3 regions of the Halomonas sp. CnH100-B genome follow, and region 3 is predicted to be linked to each of the others. Evidence: riboswitches for the same ligand, from Rfam matches in the RefSeq annotation. Region 3 holds a riboswitch; each other region holds the start of a gene.
What was found. A riboswitch is a leader RNA that binds a small molecule or an ion and turns the genes downstream of it on or off. The one in region 3 is predicted to bind thiamine pyrophosphate.
Positions count from the first base shown of each region.

Region 1: it holds a riboswitch for thiamine pyrophosphate, as region 3 does, so the genes downstream of both, thiM (hydroxyethylthiazole kinase) here and tenA (thiaminase II) in region 3, are expected to answer to the same signal.
Region 2: it holds a riboswitch for thiamine pyrophosphate, as region 3 does, so the genes downstream of both, NH398_RS08920 (sodium:solute symporter) here and tenA (thiaminase II) in region 3, are expected to answer to the same signal.

Region 1 is NZ_JAMXRX010000007.1:149,351-153,467, reverse strand. Features, by position in the region: gene NH398_RS15725 (LysR family transcriptional regulator) at 1-234, opposite strand, end outside; gene thiE (thiamine phosphate synthase) at 231-845, opposite strand; gene thiM (hydroxyethylthiazole kinase) at 835-1,644, opposite strand; TPP riboswitch at 1,669-1,760, opposite strand; gene NH398_RS15710 (hypothetical protein) at 1,810-2,154, opposite strand; gene NH398_RS15705 (DUF2237 domain-containing protein) at 2,280-2,654, opposite strand; gene gloA (lactoylglutathione lyase) at 2,860-3,393, shown strand; gene NH398_RS15695 (DUF6164 family protein) at 3,395-3,760, shown strand; gene NH398_RS15690 (cupin domain-containing protein) at 3,757-4,117, opposite strand, start outside.
Region 2 is NZ_JAMXRX010000003.1:487,459-491,575, reverse strand. Features, by position in the region: gene NH398_RS08925 (diguanylate cyclase) at 1-297, opposite strand, end outside; gene NH398_RS08920 (sodium:solute symporter) at 372-1,751, opposite strand; TPP riboswitch at 1,741-1,844, opposite strand; gene NH398_RS08915 (peroxidase-related enzyme) at 1,889-2,500, opposite strand; gene NH398_RS08910 (hypothetical protein) at 2,675-3,364, shown strand; gene NH398_RS08905 (CoA-acylating methylmalonate-semialdehyde dehydrogenase) at 3,414-4,117, opposite strand, start outside.
Region 3 is NZ_JAMXRX010000002.1:262,170-266,286, forward strand. Features, by position in the region: gene thiC (phosphomethylpyrimidine synthase ThiC) at 1-1,256, opposite strand, end outside; gene tenA (thiaminase II) at 1,283-1,951, opposite strand; TPP riboswitch at 2,033-2,187, opposite strand; gene NH398_RS04750 (Shedu immune nuclease family protein) at 2,744-3,814, shown strand; gene NH398_RS04755 (potassium channel family protein) at 3,930-4,117, shown strand, end outside.

The sequences.
Region 1 (4,117 bases), on a different contig from region 3:
CTCGTCCAAGGCCAGCAGAATGGCTTGAGCGCGAGCCAGATAGCGCTCTCCGGCATCGGTGAGATGCAGCCGCCGAGTCGTTCGCTGAATCAAGCGAGCGCCCAGCGTCTCCTCCAGCGCCATGACCTGCCGCGAGACGCGTGTGCGTGAGAGGTCCAAGGCCTCGGCGGCACGGGTGTAGCTGCCGAGCTCGGCCACTTTGACGAAGGCGGCGAGCTGATCGAGCTGGCTCATGGGGCGCGAAACGCCAGCGCCGCCTGATAAGGGTCAGGCTGGCCGCAGATGGCGGAAATCACCGCTAAACCGTTGGCACCGGCGGCCCTGACTTGGGCGGCGTGCTGCGCCTTCAAGCCGCCGATCGCCACGTTGGGCAGCGGGCAGGCGCAGACGAGTTCGGCCAAACCATCGAAGCCTATCGGCTGAGCGTGATCCTGCTTGCTGGCGGTGGCGAAAATGGGGCCTAGCCCGACATAGTCCAACAGCGCGATGGGCGCGTTACGAAGCTGCGCGACGGTGTTGATCGACAGCCCCAAAATGGCATGCGGTCCCAGCACCTCACGCGCCTCTTGTACGGCGGTATCGCTTTGCCCGACGTGCAGGCCATCGGCGCCGCTGGCGATGGCCACGGCTAGCCGGTCGTTGATGATCAGCGGCACGCTGGTGCCCGCCAGCAGCGCTTTGAGCCGCTTGGCTTGGGCGACCATCGCCGCATCACTGGCGTGTTTGTCGCGCAGCTGTACCACGGTGACACCGCCTTTGACGGCGGCCTCCACCGTCGCCTCAAGGCCAGCGTCCGCGCACAGGATGGCATCGGTGACTAGATAGAGCGAGAGATCACACTGCATGGAGCGCCTCCACCTGGCTGAGCGACGAGAGATCATCCGGGGTGAGCTGGTACAGAGCATCCAAGAGGGCAACCTGAAAGCTGCCCGGCCCATCGGCCCGTTGGCCAGCACGATGCCCGGCGATGCTAAAGCACGCCAGGGCGGCCAGCGTTGCCGTCAGCGGGTGCTCGCGGTTAGCGGCGACGAACCCGGCCACCAGCGCACTCAATCCACAGCCCAGCGTCGTGACGCGGGGCATCATCGGGTGGCCCCCGGTCAGCCGGAAATGGTGGGTACCGTCGGTCAAAAAGTCGGTCTCGCCGGTCATGGCGACGATGCAGTGCTGCCGTTGCGCGAGCGATATGGCTGCTTGAGCGGCGTCATCGGTGGATGCCGTTGCATCGACTCCGCGTCCTTGGCTTGCCAAGCCGGTGAGCGCCATCACTTCAGAGGCATTGGCGCGAATGACGCTGGGCCGGTGGGGCAGCAGCGCCTGGCACACCTGCTGGCGAAAGGCGGTTGCCCCGACCGCCACCGGGTCTAGCACCCACGGCGTTTGGCTTGCGTTGGCCGTGCGAGCCGCCAGCTGCATCGATTCGGCCCAGGGCGTAGAGAGCGTGCCGATATTGATAGAAAGCGCACCTGCCAGCGCGGTAAATTCGGCGACCTCTTCGGGGGCGTGCAGCATCGCGGGCGATGCCCCCGTGGCCAGCAGCAGGTTGGCCGTGCTGTTCATGGCCACGTAATTGGTCATGCAGTGGACGAGCGGCGTGGTTTCGCGCAGAGCGGCGAGCATATCGCCAAGCGGGGGGTAGGTCATAGTATCCTCCCGGCCAGGGAGGTGGTGAGAGGCACCACGACTCCCTACGCCGGCGTTATCCGGTTCAGGTTCGAAGGGTGCTTCTCAGCCGCTGGGCGGCGCCCCTGTCGTTGGTGGCTACTATCCTAGCCTTGGACGGAGCTGTAAAGCCCCGCCGGAAGAGACTTAACGAAACGCGATGCGCGTGCCGTAGGTAAGCATTTCATCAGGGGTGATGGCACGGCCCGACACGCCAATCATCTCATCGCCGCACTGGTCGGCGAAAGTCAGCACGCCGTGGGTCAGACCGAGCTGGCCCAGGGTGTCACGGATTTCACCGGTTCCCAAAAAGGTACTGACGCGGCCTTCGGCGTCGCTCAGGTCCGATACACCGTTGGCATGGTGAAAGCGCACCTTGTAGATACCGTCCATGGACTCGACTTCGACAATGGGGGAAAAGCCGTTTTGAATCGCATGGCTCAGCTGCTTCAGAGTCAGGCGATCGCCAAGGGTCATATCGATGGCTGTCATGACGCTCTCCTATCTGACGCCATTCGCAGGGCATCACGGTTGAATTTGTAAAACTGTCGAGATAGAAGTGTAGAAGGTCTGCATCGTTTTTCCAGGCGCATTCGATCAGAGCGCGTGCCGAGAGGTCAGTGCACGGCATCCAGCGCGTGTTGCTGAAGTTTGGTCAGAGGGATGATCTCCAGCGTGCGCTCGTTCGTGCCCGAGAGAATCACCGGTGGTGCAAGCCCCACTTGGGCTGCTTCGGCCCAGCGGTGGGCGCACAGGCACCAGCGGTCGCCGGGCTTCAAGCCGGGAAAGCCGAAGGCCGGGCGCGGGGTCACCAGATCGTTACCTTGAGCCTTGGAGAAAGCCAGAAACTCCTCGGTCACCATGGCGCACACCGAATGGATGCCGACATCGTCAGGCCCGACGCGACAAAAGCCGTCGCGGTAGAAGCCGGTTTTTGGGGCATGGCAGCAGGGCGTGAGTGGCTCACCCAGTACGTTTCGATCACGGGACATAGAGACTCCTTCGGGCCGGGCTGGAATTCCAAGCGCCTTGCCCTCATAACTAGACATTAAACGCGCCATCGCACGTTATGACCGATGCGCTGGAGCGATGGTCAAATGGCGGGCGCTTAGCAGCCTAAGCCTTGTACAAAGTACTACGTTCGTCAAAGAATTTGCACCGTATCCACGAAAGCGTCACCCCCATAAGGAGAGTCTCATGTCGTATCAAGGTGAACAGCATCCAGGTGTTGCCCCAGTCGCCCCGCAAACACAGGGTTTTCGCTTAAACCACACCATGCTGCGGGTCAAAGACCCCGAGCGCGCGCTGGCGTTCTACTCCAAGGTGTTTGGAATGCAGGTACTGCGGCGCTTGGACTTCGAGGAGATGCAGTTCTCGCTCTACTTCCTGGCTAACGTAGAGGCCGGTGATAGCGTGCCGGAAGAGACCCAAGCGCGCACCGCGTGGACCTTTAGCCAGAAAGGTCTATTGGAGCTGACCCACAACTGGGGTACCGAAAACGAGCAGGACTTTGCCTACCATGACGGCAATGCAGAGCCGCAGGGCTTCGGGCATATCTGTTTTAGCGTACCGGATTTGGAAGCCGCGCAGGCGTGGTTCGATGAGCATGACGTGACCTTCGTCAAGCGCGCCGACCAGGGCAAGATGAAGGACGTGATCTTCGTCAAGGACGCCGACGGCTACTGGATCGAAGTGATTCAAGCAGACCGTATGGCCGCCATGGGCGATTGATATGGCGCATCTGCTGTTTCGGTTGCGTCACGTGACCGACGAAGAGGCCATGGAGGTTCGCCAGCTGCTGGAGGCGCATGGTTTCGATGTGTACGAAACCCAGGCGGGCTTTTTTCGCCTGGGAGTCGATGCCATTTGGCTGCGCAACCCTGCCCAGCGAGACGATGCCGAAACGGTGCTGGCGCACTATCAGGCCGAGCGGCAAGCAAAGGCGCGCAAAGCGCATGAAAACGCGTTGGCCCGCGATGAGGCGCCGACGTTGTGGCGACGTTTCGTGGCGCACCCGCTGCAGGTCACGCTAGTGATCGTTGCGGTGCTCATGATCGCTCTGCTCACCCTGCTGCCGTTTATTGGGCTAGCTCGCTAGTCGTCAGAAGCGTCAGACAGATGCCCGCGCTTGACGTACATCATTACCCCGGCCTGGCCTGCGCGAAGCCGTGGCGCAGCCCCCGGCGGGTAGCGGCACCAGCTCCCTTCCGGGTACTCGGTGTCCGCATCGCACAGCGACCCTTCCAGCACGAACAGCTCCAATCCGCCCGGTAGGGCAGGATAGTCGGTGACGATGTCACGCTCCCAGCGCTCCAGGCTGATACGCTCGCTTTGATAGGTATGCAGCATTTTGTACGTGATGCCGGGCCGACGATCAGGCTGCCAGGGCAAACGGTGGGCGGGAATGGCGAGTTGGAGCAGGTCGTTCTCATCGAACTGGTGGAGCTTCACGAGA
Region 2 (4,117 bases), on a different contig from region 3:
GGTAGCGAAGCGCTCGTCACTCTGAGCGTCTTCGACCACCAGCGGTTCGTCCTCCAGCACGGTATAGGCGCAAAACGCCATGTCCCGGGGGCTCTCGGAGAACTCCATGCCTACTTGCGACTTGAACCACTGACGGTCGGTATCGATCAAGCTGATGGTGGACTTAGGAACGCCGAGCAGCACGGTGACCAACCGCGTGATGCGATCGAAAACGGGCTCGTTCGGCGTATCCAGCAGGGCCAGCTCGTTAAGCGCAGCCAAACGGGCGGTTTCGTTAGGGGGTAACAGGTGGCTCATGGCGATCACACCTAAGTGGTCATCAGTCCCCTAACAGCATACCGTGAAACGGAATTTTCTGCTCAACGCCCCACTTAACGCACGGCGATACGCCGCGGGGTCAACCCGGCCCACACAACGCTCAACACCGTGGAGAGCAGCAGCGCCCCCACAAACGGCCCCAGTGTCGGTACACTGCCGGGGAACGTCGCGGCCAATACTCCCGCGCTGACGCTACCTTGACTCAGCCAGCCAGGCAGCACGGCGCCTACTAGCCCCGCTAGCCCACCGCTGATCGCAGCCGTCGGTGTCATTCGTTGCCACAAGCCCAGCAGCACCGGCACCACGATCGCTGCACACAGCAGGTCGGCAATCAAAAACAGCCGCAGCACCGACAGCCCCTGTAAAGCAATCACGATCACGGGCAGCATGATGGCCACGGTGAGCCAGCGCGCTTTGTTAAGGGCCTCGGGCCGGTGGCCGCTGGCCCACAGTGACGCAATACCGTTTTGTAAAGTGTCGACGCTCGAGGTGACCAGCGTGACGGCCAGGACCAGGGATGGCAGCGTGATCCATACCGGGGCATCGCTAAGCAGCGCAAAAAACGGCATGGGCGGCTCGCCGAGGCTGACCCCGCTCATCGCTGCCATGATGCCAACACCACCGATCACCATGACGACCAGAACGGTCAGGCCGCCGCCCAGCCAGGCACCGCGCCCCAGGCTCGCGTCGTCTTGGGCCGCCCACACCCGCTGCCAATAGCCTTGGTGAAACAAGTTCGCTGCCGTCACGGCGATCACCAGCGTCAACGCGACGCTGAGCGAGCTGCCGATGGGGAGCGACGGGAGTTGTGCGTCACTCGGCATATTGGGTAGTCGCCAGAGCGTTACGCTGGCGACGGCGAGCAGCAGCGCCAAAAGCAGCCACGCTTGCCAGCGGTCGGTGGCGAGACTTGCCCGAAGCCCTCCCATCACGGTGTAGACCAGCGTGGTGAGCGCCACTCCGATGATGACCACGGCAGGAGGCACGTCGGAGAGTAGCGCGGTAATCGCCCCGATGGCGGTGAGTTCAGCAGCCAGGAAGCAGCCCATGTAAGCCACGGAAACGAGCGCGACGAAGCGGCGCACGCCCGTGCCGTAGCACGTATCGGCAAACTCGGCGATGCTGCGCCCTTCCGGCAGCGCTTGGCGTATTTTGGGGCCATAAAGGCCCAGCACGATGAACGGCAGCGCCGAGCCAAGCGCATAGCCCAGCAGCGCTACGGGGCCCACGAACGCGCCAATTTCCGGGGGCGCAAACAGAATCCACGCCCCCATACCCGAGGCCAAAAAGGAGAGCCCCAAGGTAGACGCGGTTTGAGAATTGCGGGCGGTGACATAGTCATCCAACGAACCGCCACCAAAGCGGGCCCGAAGGCCCAAAAAAGCAAAGCAGCACAACGCTGCGCCTAATACGAGAGACGTTAGGTAAGGCATGTCGCGCTTCCTCCGCCGGTACGAACCGGATCAGGTTCCAGGGTCTGCGTTACGCGCATTCTCAGCCCCGATGGGGCTCCCCTGGCGACAGTGAATGGAGGCGACATCCTCAATCAAACTAGCGCATTAGTAAAGTCTCAGGTGGTCTGCCGAGCACTCTCCTCCGGCTGTTTGGGGACGCGCCCTATCGTATAGAACTCGGCGTTGGGCGGCGTTCCCGCCAGCGTCACCAAGCGGTTGGACATGCCGAAAAAGGCCGCAATGGCACCAATGTCCCAACAGTCGTCCAGGGTAAACCCAACGGTTTCCAGGCGCATTTGCCACTCGGTTGAAAATTCCCCCAGTTCGATGGCGCTATGCAGCGCAAAATCGAGCATCAACCGATGACGCTCGCTGAGTCCCGCCACGCGATGGTTAATGGCGATATTGTCCGCCAGCAAAGGGTCTTTACTATAAATACGCACCAGTGCGCCATGGGCGACAACGCAGTACAAACAGCGATTACGGGCACTGGTGGCCACGACGATCATCTCTTTTTCCGCTTTCGTCAGCGTATCGGACGCCCGCTCCATCAACGCATCGTGATAGGCAAAAAAAGCACGGAACTCCTGGGGACGATGCGCGAGCATGAGAAACACGTTGGGTACGAAGCCCGCTTTTTCCTGCACCGCTAACATGGCTTCCCGGATATCCTCGGGAACTTCTTCTAGCGTCTCAGGAAGTGTAAATCGACTTATCGAGACAGACATACGCACTCCTGTTTTTTGTAACGTGGCGCCTAACTGCTGAATGGCGTTTACTCGTAACAAATTGCTAACTAAAGAGTCTTTAAATACGCCTTAACGCTCGCCATACTCTTAATGATTTAATGTCATAAGAGCCGTACGCTATTAGCCAAGCGGTGTACTAACAGGGAAACCACCATGTCATACTCCGAAGCAAAAGAGCACACGCCAGGGCGTTTGCATGAACTGTTCGCCGACCCTTACCGTGCGTTCGAAAACGATACGGATGAGCGTCAGCTGCATATCCGCGTCATGCTTCACACCCTGCTGGCCCGCCCCATGAAGCGAGGTCAGGTAACGCTTCGTGTGATTCACGGCTGGGAGAACGGTGGCTTCGAACCCGCCGACCTGCAGCACGCCGACTTTACCCTGCACAGCCTGACAGATTTCGATGCTGCCGTGACGCGCTTCGCTACGGCTGCCGAGAAAAACGCACCGTTGCCCGCAGATCAAACCGCCATTCTGGCCGAGCCGCTAGCCGATGCCATTGCCGATGCCGAAGCAGATGGCAACGCACTGACCGACGACATCCGCGAAACGCCGGCCCGTTGGCCCGCGTTCGAAGGTGGGCTCGCCCTCTACACGCTGTTCAAGATGTACCACCGCTTGGTTTACGGCGAAGATGACACCTACCGCTGCTCCCAGTGCGACACCCCCCACGGCCCTCGCGAGATCCATGAGTTTCATTTGGAGGAGGGCGAGTTTGCGCTGCTGGTGCCCATCAGCGAGGAGCAGGACGCGCCTTATTTGCTAGTCCTTCACGAAAGTCAGCTGGGTCCCATCGCCCAACTGCTCTCGGAAAGCCTGCCGCTGTTCGAACGTTATTGAGCTGCGCGCCTCCTCGGCCGAGGAGGCGCTTCACTGCGCCCGGGGCGCGCTATAGCGAAATCGTGCTGTTGATACCGCTTGAGACGTTTTCCGGCTCGAACCAGCGGGCAGTGACCGTTTTGGTTTGGGTCCAGAAGGCAATCGCCTGCTTACCGTTGGGCCCCAAGTCACCCAGTTTCGAGGCCCGAGAGCCGGTAAAGCTGAAATAAGCCACCGGCACTGGAATCGGCACGTTGATACCGATTTGGCCCACGTCGATGTCGGTCTCGAAGCGCCGTGCTACCCAGCCCGAGTTGGTGAAGATCGAGGTGCCGTTGCCATTCGGGTTGGCATTAATGAACGCGATGGCGTCGTCCAGCGTCTCGACGTTGACGACGCACAGCACTGGGCCAAAAATTTCTTCGCGATAGATCGTCATGTCTGCCGTCACATCGGAAAACAGGGTCGGTCCGACGAAGTTACCATCCGGGTAGCCGTCGACCGTGTAGCCGCGACCATCCACCAGCAGCGTGGCGCCCTCTGCTTCGCCTGCGCTAATCAAGCGCTCGACGCGGGCCTTGGCCTGTGGCGATACCAGCGGCCCTAGGTCCGCTTCACGCTGAGTGCCCGGCCCCACGGTCATACCGCGCGCACCGGCTTCGATATCCTTGATCCACTCGCGCGCCTCTCCCACCAGCACGACCACCGAGTTCGCCATGCAGCGCTGACCGGCGGCACCAAAAGCAGAGCCCAGCAGGCTATCGATGGCTTGAC
Region 3 (4,117 bases):
GTCAGCTCGCCTAGGGTTTTCAGCTCCGCCATTTGCGCTTCATCGTTGGCATCGGCAATCGAGCCGGGGCGCAAGCCGTCGCCCAGCGAGAACGCCACATCGTACTGCTTGCAGATCTCGCAGATCTCCTCGAAGTGGGTATACAGGAAACTCTCCTGATGATGATACAAGCACCACTTCGCCATGATGGAGCCGCCACGGCTGACAATGCCGGTGACGCGGTTGGCGGTAAGCGGCACGTAGCGCAGCAGCACCCCCGCATGAATGGTGAAGTAATCCACCCCCTGTTCCGCCTGCTCAATTAGCGTATCGCGGAAGATCTCCCAGGTGAGGTTTTCGGCAATGCCGTTGACCTTCTCCAGCGCCTGATAGATGGGCACCGTACCAATCGGCACCGGCGAGTTGCGGATGATCCACTCGCGGGTTTCGTGAATGTTCTGGCCAGTGGAGAGATCCATGATGGTATCCGCGCCCCAGCGGATGCCCCAGGTCATCTTGTCCACTTCCTCCTCAATGGAAGACGTGACCGCCGAGTTACCCAGGTTGCCGTTGATCTTCACCAGGAAGTTGCGGCCAATGATCATCGGCTCGCTTTCCGGATGGTTGATGTTGTTGGGAATGATTGCCCGCCCACGAGCCACCTCATCGCGCACGAACTCCGGGGTGATCTCCTTGGGCAGGCTGGCACCAAAGCTCTGGCCCGCATGCTGATGGCCCAGAATGCGCTCCACCTCTGCGGTCCCCAACGCTTGGCGGCGCTGGTTTTCTCGTAGAGCGATGAACTCCATTTCCGGCGTGATGATGCCCTGGCGGGCGTAGTGCAGCTGGGTCACGTTCTTGCCCGCTTTTGCCCGGCGCGGGGTGCGGGTTAGATCAAAGCGCAGCTGTGCCAGCGTGGGGTCGTTGGCGCGGCGCTGGCCGTACTGGCTGGTGGGGCCATCCAGAAACTCGGTGTCGTTGCGCTCTTCGATCCAGGCGCGGCGCAGTTCCGGCAGGCCTTGGCGCAAATCGATGTTGGCGCTGGGGTCGGTGTAGGGGCCGGAGGTGTCGTACACCAGCAGCGGCGGGTTCTGTTCATCCACGCCACTGGTTTTGGTGGGAGAGAGGGTGATTTCCCTAAACGGCACGCGAATATCTGGCCGCGAGCCTTCCACATACACCTTGCGCGAGCCGGGCAGCGGGGCCACGGCGGCGGCATCTACCTGGGCGGTTTCGGCTAAAAAGTGCGCGGTTTTACTTTTGACGGTCTTGGTCATGACGGTGTCCTTGTCGTTGTTGGTCATTATTCAGAGAGGTCTAAGCCCATCTGCCAGAAGTCGATTTCCAGGCGGGTGGCATCGCGGAAGATCTTGCTCAGCTCACGAAAGCGGGCGGGGGTGACATCAGCCAAGCGGGCATCGAGCCACGCAAGCTCCGCTTGCATAGCAGCTTGGAACTCCTCGCCTTCGTACATGGCGATCCAGGCATCGAACGGGTTCTGCGCGCCGCGCAGCGTGGAAGGTTGCGCGTTCAGCCAGTTGGCGATTTCACCGTAGCCCACCAGGCACGGAGCCAGTGCCACGTGCAAATCCAGCAGGTCGCCGCGGTTGCCGGTATCCAGCACATAGCGGGTATAGGCCAGCGTGGCGCGGGCTTCTGGGAGTTCGGCAAGCTCCTGCTCGCTAATGCCCCATTCCTGGCAAAAGCCCACGTGCAGGCTCAGCTCCACATCCACAATGGCTTTCAAGCCTTCGTGGGCTTGGCGAAGATCGGCGAGGGTGGGGCTTTTGTAGGCGGCCAACGCGTAGGCGCGGGCGAAGTGGATCAAGAACAGGTAATCCTGCTTCAGGTAGTGGTGAAACGACGCCTCTGGCAGCTTAGCGGTGCCCAGCTGGAGCACGAAATCGTGCTCGATATAAGCGCGCCAATCGTCCTGGCAAGCGGTGGTGAGATCGGTAAAGCGGTAGCCCATTGTATGCCTCCGGTGGTAATGATCCGGAGGGCAGGCGAGAAAGATCGAGGGAGTGGCACGGAAGGGTGGCGTAAAGGTGCGCCGCGGCCATCGCTTGATCCCTACGCCGGTACCCGCGCCGCTATTCATAAAGCAGCGCATTAGCCGGATCAGGTTCAGCGGGACCAGCGCTCGGTAGCCAAAAGCTCACCCTGCGCCATCTCAGCCGGATATCACCGGCACCCCGTCAAGCTGTTCGTGGGTGGAGTGTAGGAGGCGGGTGGGGGAGATGCAAGAGGGGTTTATTTTCTAAATGGTTGGTAATGGGCTACTGCGAAATCGATAAGAGCCCGAAACACGACGATACTAAGCGCCTGCTTCTATGTAACCGCCTCCACGTATTTGTCGTTTGCCAGATACCCTAAAAATTGCCGCACTTCATGATCTGTCAGTGGGCAGGGTGTCGTAATTTATTGAACCTAATGTAAAAGCGAATCCATTAGCAATAGGTTTTCTCAGTACGGAAGCTATGACGTTTGGCCCACAGGGCCACCTTGACGCGTTCCATCAGTTTCGTAGGAGAATGCCTCAATAATGCTGTTCATAAAAACAGTATTATTGAGACGAGCAAAACGCGCAAGCCCGCGAATTTTGGCTACATCGCCAAAATTCTCTTTGTACGCTGTAGAATCGATGAGGTAGATTCAATTTGGTGGCTATGAAACCTCAGTCATTGTGATGTCACGTTCATTGAGGTTTGATGGCAGGGCGTATAATCACTGTTAGGTCTAATAAGTAAGGAGTGTTATTGGTTTGAAAGTTTCAGATGTGGTTCATGATTTTGGAAATAGTAAAATGCATTCCTGTGGTGGGATTTGCCGGGTGCGAACCTATGTGGGAAGCGAAGGCGTTGTCGTGCTTTTGACTGATTTGGGTGATCTCAATGATGGGCAATCAGTCACGAATGCCGTAGAAAAAATAATAGACTCGGTTATTAGAAAAGGGTTGGTGACTCAAAGTGCTACTTTTATTGAGCATTACGAAAGAGACCTAGCTGAGTTCGATACATTTGATGTGGTAACGCTGATCCCAACTACCCAGTGGAAGTCTATAAAAAGAGAAAAGGTAGTTGAGCTGATTGCCGGTGATGAAAAAGAGCTTTCTGAAAGAAGTGTAGAGAACAGGTCGGTCTACGAGCAGGCTGACCAGATTAGATACCAGAGGGATCCTTTCAGGGGATCTGTGCACATTGAAAGTCCGGCCGTAATTGCTCGTAAATTTGAAATTATGGAGTCAATGATTGCAAAGGATTCCATTTCAGAACTAATAGAATCTCGCGCTAATGAGCAAGAAATCCAAAGGCTGATTAAAAAAGATCTTTCCCTCATGGCCGAAGCTTATGTTGGCGATGGAGAGTACATATGTTTTTCGGAATACCCGTTAGCTGATGGTGCTGTGGATTTTGTGATCTTTTCAGGCAGGTCGCGTATGGATATTACCTTAGTTGAAGTAAAAGGTGCAGAATTTAACCTAGTTAACTCGAACCATTATGCCTCGTTTAATCACAAAGTTAGTGACGCTGCTGAACAGATCCAAAAAAGGCTTGGAGTGGTTTATCGGAATTATGAACCATTTCGTAAAGACGCCCATGAAAGAAGGCTTAAAGTCCTATCGGGTGATTTGATTCACAACGCGTTTGTTGGACCGAACTCTTGCAAAGGAGTTGATCCTGAAAAGGATGTAAATATTCGCACTGTTGTAATTGGTGGTAGAACTGTAAATGATTTAGAAGAGAGTAAAAAGAGGCATGATTATGAAACGACCTCTACTCCACCAGTTCGTATTGAATCATGGGACACTTGGCTTCGAAGGTTGAAGCGCTGAGAAAAAGCCTAACAAGGGGCTGCAGCGGACCGCTTTTCCGGCGCGATGCGCCTCCAAATCGGCCGCTGAGCCCAAGCGTTAGCCGTTTTAGAAAATAATTTATAGTATGGTGAGTATGTCAGATTTTAACAAAAACACTGAACAGTTATGGTCTATGCAGCCACATGAGTTTAATGAATGGCGAGCAAATAATGACTTGCCAAGACTATTCAACTACTTATTGAAGCTTCTTCCTGGCTTTAGTGATTGGCTGGAAAGCTTACCTTTTGATACGGATGTTGTACTGAGAATTGTACCGACAGG